One region of the Mesorhizobium sp. P2_E9 genome, then DNA from elsewhere that is predicted to be linked to it. Evidence: predicted binding sites of a transcription regulator. Region 1 holds the regulator's gene; each other region holds the start of a gene.

Region 1 (6,443 bases):
GGCGATCCAGACGGCGCCAAGGATAGCGGCGCAAGCAACCACGCCAAGCAAGGTCTCGGCCCAGACGGGGCGCAGCGGAAAGTTGAAGCGCTTGCGCTGCGACCTGCCGTTGAGCAGCATGAAGGCGACCGCCACGCAGGCGACGATACCGACGATCCAGCTGGCGGTGGCGCCGATCGAGCCGCGTGGTCCGCCGCCCATCAGCTGGAAGGTTGTGTCGAGCGGCGCGACCGTGCGCCCGCTGGTGATCAGCCATGCCATGCCGCGCCAGACCAGCAGGCCGCCAAGCGTCACGATGAAGGCCGGAACCTCCATATAGGCGATGATGAAGCCCTGGAATGCGCCGATCAGGAGACCAAGCACCACACCGGCCGCCAGCGCGATGATCCAGAGCCAGGGATTTCCAAGCTGGAAACCGATGACGCGAATGAGGAATTCGGCTTGCGCCACACCCATGATCATGCCGATCACGCCTTCGACGGATCCGACCGAGAGGTCGATGTTGCGCATGACGATAACCAGCACCATGCCGGTCGCCATGATCGCGACCGACGAGGTCTGCACCGACAGATTCCATAGATTGCGCGGCGTCAGGAAAAGTCCACCCGACAGGATGTGGATGCCGACCCAGATGACCAGCAGCGCACCGACCATGCCGAGCATGCGCGTATCGAGTTCGGTAGCCTTGAGGAACCGTCCAACGGCGCTGAGTTCGGATGCACGCGCCTTGTCCGCCGCAGTGCTGCCGACCGGTTGATTAGAGGTCGTGTCGGTCATGCTATCCTCCCACCGGTTTACCGTCTGGCGCGGATGCCGGAACATGGATGCTATTTGCTTTCCGCAGTCATTGGGGCGGGAAGCCCCTTGAGAAACGCCGCGGCTTTTGGGCCGCGGCGTCGATATAGAACAGCATTGCGCCGTTTAGTTGCAGGCCGCGACGCTGCCGGCGGCAACGCCTGCGCAGACTTCGTCCTTCTTGATCCAGCCGGCGTCGATGACGACGTTGAGATTGTCCTTGGTGATGGCGACCGGGGTCAGGAACAGCGACTTGACGGTGTTGCCGCCAGGCGTCGTGAAGTCCTTGACGCCGGCGATGTCGGTCATCTTCTTGCCGTCGGCCAGTTGCGAGGCGATCTCGGCGGCGTTCTTGCCGAGTTCGCGCGCGTCCTTCCATACCGACACGGTCTGGGTGCCGAGAGCGATGCGGTTCAGCGCGGCATGGTCGCCGTCCTGGCCCGACACCGGCACTGTGCCGGCGAGACCCTGTGCCGTCAGCGCCGCGACGACGCCACCGGCGGTGCCGTCATTGGCGGCGACGACGGCGTCGACCTTGTTGTCGTTGGCGGTCAGGAACTGTTCCATGTTCTTCTGGGCGTTGGCGGGCAGCCAGCCGTCCGTATAGGCCTCGCCGACATTCTTGATCTTGCCGCTGTCGATGGCCGCCTTGAGCACTTCCATCGAGCCCGAGAACAGGAAGTCGGCATTCGGATCGGCGCCCGAGCCCTTAATGAAGACGTAGTTGCCTTCCGGCTTGGCCTTGAACACCGCAGCCGCCTGCAAGCGGCCAACTTCCTTGTTGTCGAAGGTCAGGTAGAAGACGTCCTTGTTCTCGATCAGGCGGTCATAGCCGACGACCGGAATGCCTTCGTCCAGCGCCTTCTGCACGGCCGGGCCGATGGCCGAGGCATCCTGCGCCAGGATGATCAGCGAATTGGCGCCCTGCGAGATCAGGCTCTCGACATCGGTAAGCTGCTTGCCGGGATTGGACTGCGCATCGGCGGAGATGTACTTGTCGCCGGCGGCCTCGATCGCCTTCTTCATGGCGGCTTCGTCGGTCTTCCAGCGCTCTTCCTGGAAGTTGGACCAAGAAACGCCGATGACCTTGTCCTTCGCCTGCGCGACCGACACAAGCGTCAGCGACATGGCGACACCCGCCAGGATGGCGGCTGTGAATCTCTTCATGATATTCCTCCCTGCGCCGCGTATGGCGCGACCAAACTGGCCCTAAGGCCGGCACAAAGGCTCTATTTTTTCGAGCCTCGAAAAAACACTGATCGAACACCGGAACGCTGTCAACAACGATTCTGATGGATTTTGATGTCCTTGTGAATTTTTTTCGAGCCTCGGAATAAATAAATGACAGGACGGGCCGCTTCTGCCAGTATTTGACCGTGTCGTCGGCAGCGTTCGAGGGGCCGGAGGAACCGCGGCGACCGGGAGGATGTGGGAAAACATGTCGGTCGGAATCCGCCACGACGATCTGCGCCGGCGCAACCGCGCCATGGTGATTGCGGCCGTGCGCCGGGCCGGTCGGCCCTCGCGCACCGAGATTGCCGCGACCACCGGCCTCAGCCACTCGACCATATCGGCGATCTCTTCCGACCTGATCGGCGAAGGCATCCTGGCCGAAGGCAAGCCGAGCGAGGCCGGCGCGCTCAAGCGCGGCCGGCCGCAGGTCGGCCTCGGCCTCAATCCGGAGGCCGCGGCTGTCATGACCGTGGTGCTGTCGCTGAATTTCCTCTCCGTCGCCGTCATCGACTATGCCGGCCAGGTCGTATCGGAGGAACAGCGCCGGCTGGACACGCTGACCATGTCGCGCGAGGCGCTGATCGGCGAATGCGTCGCCATCGTGCGGCGGCGCCTCGATGATCCCGATATCGACGTGCGCAGCGTCGCCCGCATCGCGCTGGCGATCCAGGGCATCACCGACACCGAGGCCCGGGCGATGCTCTGGTCTCCGATCACGCCGCAGACCAACATCGCCTTCGCCGACATACTCGAGGCCGAGTTCGGTATCCCCGCCACCATGGAAAACGACTGCAACATGATGGCGGTGGCGCTGCGCTGGCGCGATCCCGAGCGCTACCGCGACGACTTCATCGCCATCCTTCTGTCGCACGGCATCGGCATGGGCCTGGTGCTGAAGGGCGAGCTGTTCACGGGCACCCATTCCTCGGGCGGCGAGTTCGGTCACATGATCCATCGGCCCGGCGGCGCGCTTTGCCGTTGCGGACGCCGCGGCTGCGTCGAGGCCTATGCCGGCAACTATGCCATCTGGCGCAACGCCAGGCAGCTCAGTGAGGACACCGAGCCAGTGGCCGATGTCAGCGACGCGCAGATGCGGGCGCTGGCCGCGACGGCACGCGAACGCGACGGGCCTGAGCGCGAAGCCTACCGCAAGGCCGGCGAGGCACTGGGTTATGGGCTCGGCAGCCTGTTCGCGCTGATCGATCCCGCGCCCGTCGCCATGGTCGGCGTCAGTGCCGCCGCCTTCGACCTGATCGAGCCGGCACTGCGCGAAGCGATCGCGCAGACCGCCGGCGGTCAGCACTCGAAATCGATTTCCTTCGACACCGAGCCGAACGAACTGCCTCTGATCCGCGAAGGCTGCGCCATGCGCGCGCTGACCTTCGTCGACCAGGAGATTTTCGCACCGGGCGTGCAGGCGAGAGCTGGCACCGGAAAGAACGTTGCCTGAATCAGGTCCCGCTCAATCTTCCCTGATCGCGTAGCCCGCCCCGCGAATGGTGCGGATGACGTCCGGCATACGGCCATTGTTGACCGCCTTCCGCAACCGGCCGACGTGCACGTCCACCGTGCGCTCGTCGATGTAGATCGTCTCGCCCCAGACATTGTCGAGCAACTGGCTGCGCGAGAACACGCGGCCGGGATGACGCATCATGAATTCGAGCAGGCGGAACTCGGTCGGCCCGAGCCGGATCTCGCTCTTCTTGCGATAGACCCGGTGCGATTCACGGTCGAGCACGATGTCGCCGACCTTGAGCACACTGGACAGAACTTCCGGCTTGGCGCGGCGCAGCAGCGCCTTGACGCGAGCCATGAATTCCGGCGTCGAGAACGGCTTGACCAGATAGTCGTCGGCACCGGTCGAGAGCCCACGTACGCGGTCGCTTTCTTCGCCCCGCGCGGTCAGCATGATGATCGGCAGCCGCTCGGTCTCGGGCCGCATCCGCAGGCGGCGACAGAGTTCGATGCCGGACACCGCCGGCACCATCCAGTCGAGCACCAGAAGGTCGGGCACGTTCTCCTGCAGGCGGATCTCAGCCTCGTCGCCGCGCGGCACCACCTCCACCTGGTAGCCTTCGGATTCAAGATTGTAACGGAGCAGCACCCCCAGCGGCTCCTCATCCTCCACCACCATAATGCGTGGCGCGATCATCGATTGGTCACCTCTTGCGTCAGGCCGCTGGCGCCGACATCGCCGTTTCATCCTGCTTGGGACGATTGGCGGGCAACTGCGTGCCGGTCAGGACATAGTAGGCGTTTTCGGCGATGTTGGTCACGTGGTCGCCGATGCGTTCGAGATTCTTGGCGCAGAACAACAGATGCGTGCACGCCGTGATGTTGCGCGGATCCTCCATCATGTAGGTCAGCAGTTCGCGAAAGACGGAGGTGTATTTGACGTCGATGCGTTCGTCGTCGGCGCGCAGCTTCGCCAGGGCAGCGGCATCGCGCGCCGCATACTCCTCGATCACGCCCTGCACCTGGATCAGCACCAGCTGTGCCATGGCGTCGATGGAATGCGACAGGTCGCGCGGCGTGGCGCTGAGACCGACGGTGCCGACACGCTTGGCTATGTTCTTGGCAAGGTCGCCAATGCGCTCGAGGTCGCCGGCCATGCGGATCGAGCCGACGACATGGCGCAGATCGTCGGCCATCGGCTGGCGCTTGGCGATCAGCGTGATGGCGCGGTCGTCGAGTTCGCGCTGGCGCGCATCCATGATGGCATCGTCGGAGACCACACGCTGTGCCAGCGCGTTGTCGGAATTCAGCAGCGCCTTGGTGGCGCCGCCGACCATCGAGCCGGCGAGGTCGCCCATATCGCTGATCAGCCTGCTGATCTGTCCGAGATCCTCGTCGAAGGCTGCGACTGTGTGTTCGGCCATGATCCTGGTCCTCGTATGCGTGCGATCAGCCGAAGCGGCCGGTGATGTAGTCTTGCGTGCGCTTCTCGCGAGGCGACGTAAAGATCTTCTCGGTTTTGTCGAACTCGACCAGTTCGCCCAGATACATGAAGGCGGTCTGCTTCGAGACGCGCGCCGCCTGCTGCATGTTGTGGGTGACGATGACGATCGTGTAGTCGGCCTGCAACTCGTCGATCAGTTCCTCGATCTTGGCGGTCGACAGCGGGTCAAGCGCCGAGGCCGGCTCGTCGAGCAGGATGACTTCCGGCTTCACCGCCACCGTGCGGGCGATGCACAGCCGCTGCTGCTGGCCGCCTGACAGGCTGAGGCCGCTGGCATTGAGCTTGTCCTTGACCTCGTTCCACAGGGCTGCGCGCTTCAGCGCCTGCTCGACGCGGCCGTCCATCTCGGCCCTGCTGATCTTCTCATAGAGCCTGACGCCGAAGGCGATGTTCTCATAGATCGACATCGGGAACGGCGTCGGCTTCTGGAACACCATGCCGATCTTGGTGCGCAGCAGGTTGAGATCCTGCGAACGGTCGAGAACGTTCTGACCGTCGAGCAGCACCTGGCCCTCGGCGGTCTGCTTGGGATAGAGCTCGTAGATGCGGTTGAAGACGCGCAGCAGCGTCGACTTTCCGCAGCCCGACGGCCCGATGAAGGCGGTGACGCTGCGCTCGGGCAGCGACAGCGTGATATCCTTCAGCGCCTTCGACTGGCCGTAGTAGAAGTTGAGGTTCTTGACCTCGATCTTTACCTTGGCGGCCGCCTCGGCGGCGATCGTCATGTCTGGAGACAACATCTGGCTCATTTGTCCTCTCTGCGTCCGGTCAGGCTGCGCGCAACGATGCTTAGAGCGAGAACCGTCAATGTGATGATGAGTGCGCCAGTCCAGGCCAGCTGCTGCCATTCCTCGTAAGGGCTGAGAGCGAACTGGAAGATGGTCACAGGCAGGCTGGCCATCGGCGCGTTGAGATTGCTCGACCAGAACTGGTTGTTCAGCGCCGTGAAAAGAAGCGGTGCCGTCTCGCCGGAGATGCGGGCGATGGCCAGCAATATGCCGGTGACAATGCCGGACATCGCGGCGCGGTAGGCAACCGACTTGATGACCACCCAGCGCGGCGCACCGATCGCGGTGCCGGCTTCGCGCAACGCGTTGGGCACCAGGTTCAGCATGTCTTCGGTGGTGCGCACGACGACCGGGATGACCAGGATGGCAAGCGCGACGGCGCCGGCGATCGCCGAGAAATGCCCCATCGGCCGCACCATCAGCTCATAGACGAACAGGCCGATGATGATCGACGGCGCCGACAGAAGGATGTCGTTGATGAAGCGCACCACGGTGGTGAGCTTCGAGAAGCGGCCGTATTCAGCCATGTAGGTGCCGGCCAGCACACCGATCGGCGTGCCGACGATGATGCCGATGATGGTCATCACGATGCTGCCATAGATGGCGTTGAGCAGACCGCCGGCATCGCCGGGCGGCGGCGTCATTTCCGTGAAGACCGCAAGATTGAC
Region 2 (6,443 bases), on a different contig from region 1:
GATCGTCGAGCAGAACACGCCGGCCGAATTCTTCGACCACCCACGCCACGAGCGCACGAAACTGTTTCTCAGCCAGATCCTGCACTAGGCCTTTCAGTGAACTGAAGAGAGCCCGGCCGAAACAGTGCCGGGCTCTTTTGCGTATGGGTAGGCAGGAGGGCGGGCGGTTCGTGTCGCGCCGGATGCGTTTGCAGGGCCGCCATTCATGAAAAAGCTCGGCCGTTTTCTTGGTCTGCTGTTGATCGCGGTCGTGCTCGCCGTGACGCTCGGTACTTTGGTGCCGCGGCCGCTCTGGCAAACAGCCGCCGCCAAGTCTGCGACGCGTCATATCCTGGTGCTGAGAAACCCTATTCATACCGACATCGCCATTCCGGTCGACGATGCCGTGCGCCAGCGCTTTCATTTTCTGGTCGAAGCCGGCATCCCGGCCGACATTCCTGAAGTACGCTACATCGTCTTCGGCTGGGGCGGCCGCGCCTTTTATCTAGAAACGCCGACCTGGTCTGAGCTCAAAGCCGTTCCAGTGATGAAAGCGCTGACCCTCGATGCGTCGGTCATGCATGTCGATGTCGCCGGCGATATCGTCGAGCCGCATCCCGATGTCGCCGGCTTCGACATCGGCGAGGAGCGCTTTGCGGCGCTGCTCGATTTCATCCAGGCCAGTTTTCAGCAGGGTCCGGGCGGTCCGGTCGTCATCGAGAACGCGGCCTATTCCAGGTTCGACCGCTTCTTCGAAGCCAACGGCCATTTCAACGCACTGGTCGGCTGCAACACCTGGACCGCCGCCGCGCTGCGTACCGCCGGCCTGCGCACCGGCTGGTGGAACCCGCTGCCGGTTTCGCTGGGGCTGTCGATGCGGCTCTATAACTAACTCGACAATGCGGATCAGCGTCGGATGATTTTCTGCTGCTCCCAGCTATAGAGCCAGTCGAGGTCGGCGGCGAGTTTATCTGAGGAGCGCATGGTGATGAACAGATTGCGGGCCATAGCGACGGGGCCGGCGGCATGCCAGGCAAGGCGGTTGATGGCGCCGCGGCGAGCCACTCTCGCCACACGCGGCCGTCGCAGGTTCTCCCAGATCCGAAGACTTTCCACTGGATCGGCAGGGAAGTCGGCTACGATATTGGCAAGCGTCGCTGCATCCTCGATCGCCATCGCTGCCCCCTGTGCCGCGAAGGGCGTCATCGCATGCGCGGCATCGCCGATCAGTGCGATGCCGGCTGGCGTTGTCCAAGGCTGCTTCTGCTCAACGGTATGGAGCGGCCACGTCAGCCACGGACCGGCCTCTGCCACCAGCTTTGTAAGGCCCGACGCGGTGCCGCGCATGGCGGCGGCGAGGATGCTCGGATCGGCACGGCCGGACCAGCCCTCGGCAATGCGCTCGCCTTTGGTGAAGGCGACGAGATTGAAGGCGTCGCCCTTGCTGACGGGATAGGCAACCATGTGGAAACCCGGATGCAGAAAAGTCGTGACGCAATCGACCACGCCGATCGCGGCAAAGGCGTGCCCGGCGGGGCTGTCGGCCGCAATGGTGGCGCGCCAGGCCAACTCTCCCGAAAAGCGGCTTCTTGGCGATGCCATCCTGTTTGAATCGACAAGCGCGCGCACCGAGGACCAGACGCCATCGGCACCGACCAGCAACGAGCCTTGTTCCTCTGCCGTCTTGCCGCCGATCTCGACAGTCGCCGTGACACCATGGCTGCCAGTCGCAATCTTTTCGACGCGCGCCCCGAGGCTGAGATGGATATCAGGCATCTCAGAAGCACGCGCAATCAGCGCCTCTTGCAGGTCGGCCCGGTGCGCGACGAGATAGGGAGCGCCCCAGCGGATTTCCCCGGCTTGTCCCAACGGCACCCGCGCCAGTTCGCGCAACGTCCTTGCATCTTTTATCACCACGGCCTCCGGCCGCACCGCCGCCGGCAGCAGCCGGTCGAGCACCCCAAGCTGGCGAAGGATGCGTGTTGCGTTGGGGGAGAGCTGGAGGCCGGCCCCCACGGCTTCCAGGCGCTGTGCTTGCTCGAACACCTGTACGCAATAGCCGCGTTCGGCAAAGGCGATGGCTGCGGTCAGCCCGGCGACGCCCGCTCCGGCGACGACGACTTGCCGGGAGCGCGTGTCGTCCATCAGCTCTGTCGCGAAAGAATCAGGCGGCCTGGTCGATGTAGAGGCAGCCGGCCGGCAGCGTTTCCGACGCCTTCAGCTCCGGCGAATAGCGGTAGAGCGTCGAGCAATAGGGGCAGACTTTCTCATTGTCGTCGCCCATGTCGAGAAACACATGCGGATGGTCGAAAGGCGGGTTGGCTCCCGTGCACATGAATTCCTTGACCCCGATGTCGATCGCCGGATGGCCCGCATCGTTCTGGAAATGGGGAATGGAACCGCCTGCCATCGTCGTCTCCTTAACGCAGTCTCGCATGCATCTGGATCATAACAGCTCTCTTTGCAAGATCGATGAAATCAAACTGTCGCAAAAGCCTGTCAGAGGATAAGTTAAGCCGGTTAAGCGCGTGAGCGCGGACGCAAAGCGATTCCGCGACCGATCGTGCGTCACAAAAACATCTTAGAGCGTCCATCGCCATCTGGCGGCGCTGCAAAAGGAACGGTTACGGGCAGGGACCATGAACGAACTGAAGCCGGTGCAGAGCGAATTCGTCAATGTCGAGGTGGCCAGTTCGGAAGGCGGCAACCCCGATCGCTTCGTCAACCGCGAGTTTTCCTGGCTGCAGTTCAATCGCCGCGTGCTCGAGGAATCGCTGAACACCCATCATCCGCTGCTGGAGCGTGTCCGCTTCCTGTCGATCTCGGCAGCCAATCTCGACGAGTTCTTCATGGTGCGTGTCGCCGGCCTCGCCGGCCAGGTGCGCGAAGGAATCACGCTGAAAAGCCCCGATGGCCGTACGCCCGAGCAGCAGCTCGAACAATTGCTGCGCGAGGTTGAACGGCTGCAGGAAGACCAGCAGAAGAGCCTTTCGGCACTCACCGTGCTGCTCAACAAGGAAGGCATCGAGAGCATCACCCGCGACGCTCTGACCAAGGACGAAAAGGTCTGGCTGGAGGACCATTTCCAGGACCAGGTGTTTCCGGTGCTTACCCCGCTGTCGATCGACCCGGCGCATCCGTTCCCGTTCATTCCCAATCTCGGCTTCTCGATGGCGCTGCAGCTGCGCCACCGGAAGAATGGCGAGGAGATGAGTGCGCTCTTGCGCCTGCCGGTGGCGCTGAAGCGCTTCATCCGTTTGCCCGATCGCAAGCACCATGTCCGCTTCATTCCGCTGGAAGAGGCGGTCGGTCTCTATATCGGCAAGCTGTTTCCGGGCTACGAGGTCAAGGGCTCCGGCACGTTCCGCATCATTCGAGACAGCGATATCGAGGTCGAGGAAGAGTCGGAAGATCTCGTGCGCCTGTTCGAGACGGCGCTGAAGCGCCGCCGCCGCGGTTCGGTGATCCGCATCGAATTCGACAAACTTATGCCTAGCGAACTGCGCGAATTCGTGGCCGGCGAGCTTGGCGTATCGTCGAGCCGCATCAGCGTGCTCACCGGACCGCTGGCGCTCAGCCAGATCTCCGAGATTGTCTCCATCCCCCGCGATGACCTGAAGTTCACGCCTTACAATCCGCGCTTTCCCGAACGCATCCGCGAGCATGGCGGCGACTGTTTTGCCGCCATTCGCGAGAAGGACATCGTCGTCCACCACCCCTACGAATCCTTCGACGTCGTGGTGCAGTTCCTGCGCCAGGCGATGGCCGATCCCGAAGTGGTGGCGATCAAGCAGACGCTTTACCGCACCTCCAACGACAGCCCGATCGTGCGCGCGCTAGTCGACGCGGCCGAGGCAGGCAAGTCGGTGACCGCACTTGTCGAGCTCAAGGCGCGGTTCGACGAGGAAGCCAACATCCGCTGGGCGCGCGATCTGGAACGTGCCGGCGTGCAGGTCGTGTTCGGCTTCCTTGAACTCAAGACCCACGCCAAAATGTCGCTGGTGGTGCGACGCGAGGACGGCAAGCTGCGCAACTACGTGCATCTCGGCACCGGCAACTACCACCCGGTCACCGCGCGCATCTACACCGACCTGTCCTTCTTCACCACCGATCCGACGATCGCCCGCGACGTCGCCCAGCTGTTCAACTTCATCACCGGCTATGCCGAGCCGACCGATGAAATGCGGATCGCGATCTCGCCGTTCACGCTGAGAAGCCGCATCCTCAAGCACATTTCCGACGAAGTCGCCCATGCGCTGGAAGGAAAGCCGGCGCGCATCTGGATGAAGATGAACGCGCTTGTCGACCCGATCATCATCGACGCGCTTTACGATGCCAGCCGCGTTGGGGTGGAAATCGACCTCGTCGTGCGCGGTATCTGCTGCCTGCGGCCGCAGGTGCCGGGCCTGTCGGAAAACATCAGGGTCAAGTCGATCGTCGGCCGGTTCCTCGAACACAGCCGCATCTATTGCTTCGGCAACGGCCACGGCCTGCCCTCGGATGAAGCGATCGTCTACATCTCCTCGGCCGACCTGATGCCGCGCAATCTTGACCGCCGCGTCGAGACCATGGTGCCGATCACCAATCCAACTGTGCATGAACAAATCTTGGGCCAGATCATGCTGGGCAACATCATGGACAATCAGCAAAGTTTCGACGTATTGGCAGATGGAACCTCCCGGCGCGTGGTGCTGGAGGAGGGCGAGGAACCGTTCAACGCGCAGGAATATTTCATGACCAATCCGAGCCTGTCGGGACGGGGTGACGCGCTGAAGTCGCATGCGCCCAAACGCATTGCGCAGTTCAAGCGCCGCAAGAAGAACGCCGCAGCGTCCACCTGATGCTGTCTGATTCCCAGGGCCGGCTGCAGGACCGCCGACCGCTGTCCATCATCGACATTGGGTCGAATTCGATCCGTCTTGTCGTCTATGAAGGGCTGGCGCGCTCGCCGACCATGCTGTTCAACGAAAAGATGCTGGCCGGTCTTGGCCGCGGCATCGTTTCGACCGGCAAACTCGACCCCGAGGCGGTGACGCGCTCGATGGAAGAGTTCCGCCGCTTTCGCGCGCTGTCCGACCAGGCCGGCTCCGAGCATATGTATGTCTTGGCCACCGCCGCCGCGCGTGAGGCGATCAACGGTCCCGATTTCATCCACCGCGCCGAAGAGGTGCTGAAAACCGAAATCCGCGTCATCAGCGGGCGTCAGGAGGCTTACTATTCGGCTCTTGGTGTCATTTCCGGCTTCCATCCGGCCAATGGCATTGCCGGCGACCTGGGTGGCGGCAGCCTCGAACTGGTCGACGTCAATGGCGAGGCGATCGGCGACGGCATAACTCTGCCGCTGGGTGGCCTGCGCCTGCAGGACATGGCGAAAAACTCTCTCGCCCAGGCGCAGAAGATCGCCCGCGACGAGCTGGCGCGGGCCAAGCTGTTGAAAGGCGGGCAGGGCCGGCCCTTCTACGCCGTCGGCGGCACCTGGCGAAACCTCGCCCGGCTGCACATGGAGATGAACAACTACCCGCTCGGCGTCATGCACCATTACGAGATGTCGGCCGACAGCGCGGCAAACTTTCTCAAGCAGGTGGCCAAAGCCGAGATCGAGAAGGTCAAGGGTATCGAAGGCGTTTCGAAGAACCGCCGCTCGCTGCTGCCCTATGGCGCCATCGTGCTGCAGGAGATCATGGCGGCGATGCAGCCGTCGAAGGTCATCGTCTCGGCTCTCGGTGTGCGCGAAGGTTTTCTCTATTCGCTGCTCGACGAGGCCGAGCAGAAGGCCGATCCGTTGATCTCGGCGTCCGAGGAGCTCGCCCGGTTGCGCTCGCGCTCCGTCACCCATGCGCATGAGCTGGTCGACTGGACGGCCAAATCCTTCGCCGCCTTCGGCATCGACGAGACCGAGGACGAGGCGCGCTACCGCCACGCCGCCGCATTGCTGGCCGATATCGGCTGGCGCGCGCATCCCGAATACCGCGGCAGGCAGTCGCTCAACATCATTGCCCATGCCTCTTTCTACGGCGTCGACCATCCCGGCCGCGCCTTCCTGGCGTTGGCCAATGCCTATCGTCACGACGGCATCTTCAACGAATCCATCGCGCCGGAAATCAAGGCGCTGGCAACGCCACGCTACCTCGAGCGGGCTCGGGTGCTGGCGGCGATGATGCGCGTCGTCTACCTGCTGACGGCCTCGATGCCCGGCATCATGCCCAGGCTGAAATGGGAGCAGCGCGCCAATGGCGTGCTGGCGCTGGTACTGCCGGCGTCGCTCTCCGATCTCTACGGCGAGCGCCCGGCCGGCCGCCTGGCGCAACTGGCGCGGATCACCAACCGCCGCCTGGTGCTGGCTGTGGAGGGTGGGCCGAGCGTTTCGGTGAAGTAGGGCGTTCTGGCGGACTGAGGCTCAGGTCACGTCGGCACCGATACCGAAACCGCGTCCATCGGCCGACCAGGCGCCCGCACCAGCCATC
Region 3 (6,443 bases), on a different contig from region 1:
GCGGCCGAGATCGCCGGCGGCGGCATGCATGACGGCCAGCAGGTTGAGCCCGGTCAGGCGGGCATGCTCGTAAGCCTGCTCGACCGTGACATCCTCGCCGACCTTGCCGGTGCAGAGCGTGCCATCGGCGCGCAACGGCCCCTGGCCGGACAGGAAAATCAACCGCCCGCTCTCGGCATGGGTGACGAAGTTGGCGATGGGCGTCGGCGGCTCGGGCAGCGTCAGGCCGAGTTCGGCGAGCCGGATGTAAGGCGTCATGGAATCAGGCTCCCTTGGATGGCTTCAGCCATCCGATGTTCAAAATGAGCGGCGTCGGCCGTCCAACGTCAAAAATGCGAGGCGCGGAAGCGCGCCAGGAAGGTGCGGAGGCGCTCGTTGCTGGTCTCCGCCGCGAGGATCTCCTTGGGCGGGCCGACGGCGCTGACGTCGCCATCGGCCATGAAGACGATGCGGCTCGACGCGTCGCGGGCAAAGGCCATTTCATGCGTCACCATCAGCATGGTCATGCCATCCTCGGCGAGGCTGCGCACCACGGCCAGCACCTCGCCGACCAGTTCGGGGTCGAGCGCCGAGGTGATCTCGTCGAGCAGAAGGATCTTCGGTTCCATCGCCACGGCCCGCGCGATGCCGACGCGCTGCTGCTGGCCGCCGGAGAGTTCGGCAGGCAGGCTGTCGGCCTTGTGGGCGAGGCCGACGCGGCCGAGCCAGTGTTCGGCGGCCTGGCGCGCCTCGGCGTCGCTCTTTCCGCGCACCTTGGTGAGGCCGAGCATGATGTTGCCGGCCGCCGTCAAATGCGGAAACAGGTTGAAGCTCTGGAACACCATGCCGGTCTCGGCACGCATGCTGGCCAAGTCGCGCTCGCTGCGGCGCTGGCGCGCTCCAGCCTCGCGGTAGCCGACCTCCTTGCCGTCGATACGGATCGAGCCGCGGTCGTAGCTTTCGAGGAAGTTGACGCAGCGCAGCAGCGTGGTCTTGCCGCTGCCCGAGGGGCCGATGACGGTCACCACCTCGCCGCGGTTCACCTGAAGGCTGACGGAGCGCAGCACCTCGACGGAGCCGAAGGCCTTGGAGACATCGCGCACGTCGAGCAGCGCGGGACTGGCGTTTGAGGCGTCGGACATCGTGCTATTCCCGAATGAAAGAAAAGCGCCGCTCGAGCCGCCGGCTGGCAAGCGAAAGCGCGTAGTTGACCGCGAAATAGATGAGCGCGCCGAGGATATAGAGCGGCATTGCCTCATAGGTGCGGCCGATGACCTGGTTGATGGCCTGCATCAAATCGGTGATGCCGAGCAGCGACACCAGCGCGCTGCCCTTGACCGCATCGGTGACGCCGTTGATCCAGGGCGGCAGGAAGCGCCTGAAGGCCTGCGGAAAGATGACGTAAGTCAACCGCTGGCGGAAGGTCAGCCCGATCGCCATTGCGGCCTCGGACTGGCCTTTCGGGATCGAGCCGACCGCACCCCTGAGATATTCGATGACCTGCGCCGTCTTGAACAGGGTCAGCGCCAGCACGGCGGCCCAGAAGGATGGCAGATGCAGGCCGATGGCTGGCAGGCCGTAATAGACGAAGAACATCAACACCAGGATCGGAATGCCGCGAATGGTGTCGGAGAAGATGCGCACCGCCCAGCGCAGCGGGGCAGGGCCATAGACCAGACCGACCCCCAGCACGACACCGGCGATGAGCGACAGTGTGACGACCAGCAGCGACACCCACAGGGTCAGGGCGAAGCCTTTGGCGAGGAAGGGCAGGGCGTAGAGGATTTGGCTCAGCATGTCAGCGCGCCGCCCTGAACCGGCGCTCGACGAGCCTGAGGCCGAAAAGCAGGATGTAGCCGGTGACCAGATACATCGCCGTCGTTACCAGATAGACCTCGACGATGCGGAAGGTGTTGAAGTTGATCCATTGGGCGCCGAAGGTCAGCTCCGGCACCGAGATGACCGAGGCGATGGAGGTGTCCTTGAACAGTGAGATGAAGGTGTTGGACAGCGCCGGCAGTGTGATGCGAAGCATGGTCGGCAGGCGCACGTGGATGAGCCTTTGCCAGGGCGTCAGGCCGATCGCCTTGCCGGCATCGAGCTGGCCGCGCGGGACGGCCTCGAGGCCCGAGCGAAACACCTCGACCAGATAGGCGCCGCTATAGACCGACAGCGTCAGCACGAACGAAGTCGGTGCGCTGTAGGCTAGGTCGACTACGGTCGGCAGGCCGTAGAAGACAAGATAGACCAGCAGGATCAGCGGCACGTTGCGGATAAATTCGACGTAGGCGGCGATGATCGCCCGCACCGTGCGCCCGGCGGAAACGTACCAGACCGCGAGCACCAGGCCGATGACAACGCCGATGGCGATCGAGATGACGGCAAGCTCGAGGCTGAGCAGCAGGCCGCCCCAAAGCTTGTCGAAATGCCGCCAGATCAGGTTGAAATTGAGGGCATAGCCCATACGTCCGCCTCGGTGTGAAGGGCGTCGAATAGACTACGGAAGGGCGGGAATGCCGCCCCTCCGCAATCCGGGATCAGATGACCGGGAAGCCGGGATGGCGCGCCGGCGGCTCCTGGCCGAAATAGTCCTTGAAGGCAGCGTCGTAGAGCGCCGATTCATGGCCGAACATGGCGATGGTGAAGGTCTGGTTGACGAAGGTTAGCCAGTCGAGATCACCTTGCCGCAAGGCCGCGCCGTAGAGCATCGAATACCAGCTCTTGCCGGCATCGAAATACTTGTCCGGATTGCGCGAGGCGAGCCAGCGCACGGTGGAGAGATCGACCGCGGCAGCGTCGGCCCGTTTGGATTCCAGCGCCTGCAGCACGTTGGCCTGGGTGTCGATCTGTAGAACCTGCGCCTGCGGCAAGGCGTAGTGGACGGAGCTTTCGGCATCGACATTCTGCAGGATGGAGATGCGCGTCGCCGCGCCACCGGCAAGCAGCTTGTCGAAGGTCTTGTTCTCGGCGGTGGGCAGCGTCAGCAGCGCAACGCCTTCGACGTAGTACGGCCGGGTGAAGTTGATCAGCTGCGAGCGCTGCGCCGTCATCGTCATGAACTGGATGGTGATGTCGACCTTGTTGGTGGTGACGTTGGGAATGCGCTGCGCCGGATCCTGCATGACGAACTCGACCTTGGTCGGATCGTCGAACAGGCCCTTGGCCAGGATTCGCCCCATGGTGATGTCCATGCCGACCAACTCGCCGGCATCATTCTCGAAATGCCAGGGCGCGTTGGTGCTGCCGGTGCCGACGATCAGCTTGCCGCGGTCGAGCACGGTGCGCAGCAGGCTGTCGGATGCGGCCTGGGCAGCGGCCTTCTGGGCATCGACGGTTGCCAGCACGCCGGCGGTGGCCAGTCCCGCCATTCCCAATTTCAGAAAATCACGTCTTCCGGATGTGTCGTTCACGGCGACCTCCTTTCGTGTTGTGTTCCCCTATGCACAGGCAATACACGCGACGGTGATCATGAGAAGATTGTCTCTTACAAGAGACGCATGTATCCTGTACAAGACAATACTAGCATCAGGAATCGACAATGCAAGATGGCAATGCCTTGGCAGTTTCAGCCGACGAAAAGACGACGGCTTCCCGCGAGAAGGGGCTCAACCGGGTGCTCGAGATCCTGGACTTCCTGCACACGACGCAGCGGGCGATCGGCATCGGCGACCTTGCCAAGGGTGTGAACGCCCCGCGTTCGACGACCTACACGCTGGTGCGGTCGCTGGTGGACGCCGGCCTGCTGGAGATGGAAGGCGACGGCAACCGCGTCTATTTCGGCAAGAAGCTCTATCTCTACGGAATGGATTATGTGCGCGGCAACGACCTGTTGCGGCGCGGGCGCCAGGAGGTCGACCATCTGTCGCGCGAGACTGGCGAGACGTCGGAATTGTGCATGCTGCAGAACGGCCGCTACACCATCGTCCATGCAAGCCCGGGCACCAGGCCGTTCCGCATCAGCTCCGCCACCGGTCTGCAGATACCGCTGCCCTGGACCGCATCGGGCCGACTGCTGCTGGCGGGACTGGAGCGGGCCGGGATCGAAGCCATGGTGTCGCAAGACGATCTCGTGCTGCCCGATGGCCGCAAGCTGCGGCTCGACGATTTCATCGCTGACATCGCCAAGGCGCGGGTTACCGGCTATTGCGTGACCTCGGGCCTGGTCGATGCCTATACGAAATGCCTTGCCGTGCCGGTCTTCTCAGCGCCGGGCAAGGTCGAGGCGACGATGTGCCTGGTGGTTCCCATCGACACGTCCGACGAGCGGACCAGCAGTCTCATCGGCCTGCTGCGTGATCGCGCCGGCAGGCTGTCGATCGGCGGCTAGGGGAAAGCGTTCAGGCGATGATGTCGGGAATGATCTTGTCTTCCAGGGTCATCAGCCGGTCCTTGAGCGCCAGCTTCTTCTTTTTCATGCGCTGAATCTGCAGCGGGTCGCAGTTCGTGGCGATCATCGCGTTGATCGCGGCGTCGAAATCGGCGTGTTCCTGCTTCAGCCGGGAAAATTCGAGGCGAATATCGGCCTTTTCCTGATCGGACATTCTCTACCGTCTGCACGTCTGCGGCGCCCAAAAACTGGGCCTGATTGGGCGGGGGCGGCAATTTCTGCCACCGGCGCGCAGCCCATATCACATTTCACATTGTCGTGGAATGCTACCACGCAGCATTCGACATCGCAGTCGGAAGGTGGCAAAGTGTCATTGTGCCGTCACAGAAGCGACCTGCGGTGGACGCGCCTTGACGGCTGCAATCGAGGAAACCATGAAAGGGAGAACCAATCATGTCTCTTGCATCCCATCTTGATGAGTTGCAGCGGAAACACGGCGACATCGAACGCGAAATCGATGACGCGATGAACCACCCGTCGGTGGACGACCTCGAAATCGTGAATCTCAAGCGACGCAAGCTGGCACTCAAGGATGCGATTGAGAAATTGAAAGCGCAACCGACCACGCATTGATGACTGACTGACATAGCCGCCACTATAGCGGTCTTCCTTGCCGGCGGCGATCGCCGCCGGTGTGGTTGTTTGATTTCATCACCGAGCCATAAGCCGCAGCTAATATCCTTTCAGATCCTATTTTGTGCCTTGGCCATCGCCGGGCCATCCCCTGTTTAGGTCGCCCGCCGGGATCAATTGCTGCCAGTGGCGACCTGTCGCCATTGACAAGCCATTATTGCTCCTCCACCTCAAGCCCGGACTTTCAGCGCATCGGCCCGGGGCGTCCTTTGTGCGTCCAGGTGGACGTATGGCGCTCCAGAGACAAAAGGCTGCCGGCATGACCGGATATTTTTCCTTTCCCTTCCCCCGCCGCACCTCGGTCGGCGTCGATGTCGGCGGCGTGGTCGTCGGCGGCGGCGCCCCGGTTGTCGTGCAGTCGATGACCAACACCGACACCGCCGATATCGACCAGACCGTTGCGCAGGTCGCGGCGCTTCACCGCGCCGGCTCGGAGATCGTGCGCATCACCGTCGACCGCGATGAGAGTGCCGCCGCAGTGCCGCGTATCCACGAGCGGCTTTTGCGCCTCGGCATCAACGTGCCGCTGGTCGGGGACTTCCACTATATCGGCCACAAGCTTCTTGCCGATCATCCGGCCTGCGCCGAGGCGCTGGCCAAATACCGCATCAATCCGGGCAATGTCGGGTTCAAGGACAAGAAGGACCGGCAGTTCACCGATATCGTCGAGATGGCGATCAAGCATGACAAGCCGGTGCGCATCGGCGTCAACTGGGGCTCGCTCGACCAGGAGCTTTTGACCCGGCTGATGGACGACAACCAGGACAAGGGTTTTCCGCTGACGGCGCAGGAAGTGACGCGCGAGGCGATCGTGCAGTCGGCGATCCTGTCGGCCGAGATGGCCGAAGAGATCGGCCTCGGCCGCGACAAGATCATCCTGTCGGCCAAGGTCAGCGGCGTGCAGGACCTGATCGCCGTCTATACCGAACTCGCGACCCGCTCCAACCATGCCCTGCATCTCGGCCTCACCGAGGCCGGCATGGGCTCGAAAGGCATCGTCGCTTCGTCCGCCGCCATGGGCATCCTGTTGCAGCAAGGCATTGGCGACACCATCCGTATCTCGCTGACGCCGGAGCCGAACGGCGACCGCACGCGCGAGGTGCAGGTGTCGCAGGAATTGCTGCAGACCATGGGTTTCAGGCAGTTCGTGCCGATCGTCGCCGCTTGCCCCGGCTGCGGCCGCACCACCTCGACCGTGTTCCAGGAACTCGCCCAGAACATCCAGGCGGACCTGCGCAAGAACATGCCGGTGTGGCGCGAAAAATATCCAGGCGTCGAGAACCTCAAGGTCGCGGTGATGGGCTGCATCGTCAACGGGCCGGGTGAGTCCAAGCATGCCGATATCGGCATTTCTCTGCCCGGCACCGGCGAGACGCCGACGGCGCCCGTCTTCGTCGACGGCAAGAAGGCGGCGACGCTGCGCGGACCGTCGATCGCTGCTGAT

What was found. The regulator PhoB, encoded in region 1, activates phosphate uptake and scavenging genes when phosphate is short. The targets are predictions, from matches to a motif close to TGTCATNNANCTGTCAT.
Region 2: a site for PhoB is predicted at 2,453-2,469, ahead of AC1D05_RS00585 (RNA degradosome polyphosphate kinase). Genes of this name have one in related genera too.
Region 3: a site for PhoB is predicted at 4,675-4,691, ahead of AC1D05_RS26745 (YdcH family protein). Genes of this name have one in related genera too.

Annotation. Positions count from the first base shown of each region.
Region 1 covers NZ_JBFUET010000005.1:297,811-304,253, forward strand. The annotation lists gene AC1D05_RS11695 (sugar ABC transporter permease) at 1-777, opposite strand, end outside; gene xylF (D-xylose ABC transporter substrate-binding protein) at 922-1,962, opposite strand; gene AC1D05_RS11705 (ROK family protein) at 2,234-3,478, shown strand; gene phoB (phosphate regulon transcriptional regulator PhoB) at 3,491-4,180, opposite strand; gene phoU (phosphate signaling complex protein PhoU) at 4,200-4,907, opposite strand; gene pstB (phosphate ABC transporter ATP-binding protein PstB) at 4,933-5,736, opposite strand; gene pstA (phosphate ABC transporter permease PstA) at 5,733-6,443, opposite strand, start outside.
Region 2 covers NZ_JBFUET010000001.1:102,676-109,118, forward strand. The annotation lists gene AC1D05_RS00565 (amino acid ABC transporter ATP-binding protein) at 1-88, shown strand, start outside; gene AC1D05_RS00570 (TIGR02117 family protein) at 206-871, shown strand; gene AC1D05_RS00575 (FAD-dependent monooxygenase) at 886-2,124, opposite strand; gene AC1D05_RS00580 (zinc-finger domain-containing protein) at 2,144-2,389, opposite strand; gene AC1D05_RS00585 (RNA degradosome polyphosphate kinase) at 2,619-4,820, shown strand; gene ppx (exopolyphosphatase) at 4,820-6,355, shown strand; gene AC1D05_RS00595 (DoxX family protein) at 6,377-6,443, opposite strand, start outside.
Region 3 covers NZ_JBFUET010000016.1:164,289-170,731, forward strand. The annotation lists gene AC1D05_RS26710 (RidA family protein) at 1-258, opposite strand, end outside; gene AC1D05_RS26715 (amino acid ABC transporter ATP-binding protein) at 327-1,121, opposite strand; gene AC1D05_RS26720 (amino acid ABC transporter permease) at 1,126-1,776, opposite strand; gene AC1D05_RS26725 (amino acid ABC transporter permease) at 1,778-2,443, opposite strand; gene AC1D05_RS26730 (transporter substrate-binding domain-containing protein) at 2,517-3,347, opposite strand; gene AC1D05_RS26735 (IclR family transcriptional regulator) at 3,518-4,306, shown strand; gene AC1D05_RS26740 (YdcH family protein) at 4,317-4,520, opposite strand; gene AC1D05_RS26745 (YdcH family protein) at 4,760-4,939, shown strand; gene ispG (flavodoxin-dependent (E)-4-hydroxy-3-methylbut-2-enyl-diphosphate synthase) at 5,259-6,443, shown strand, end outside.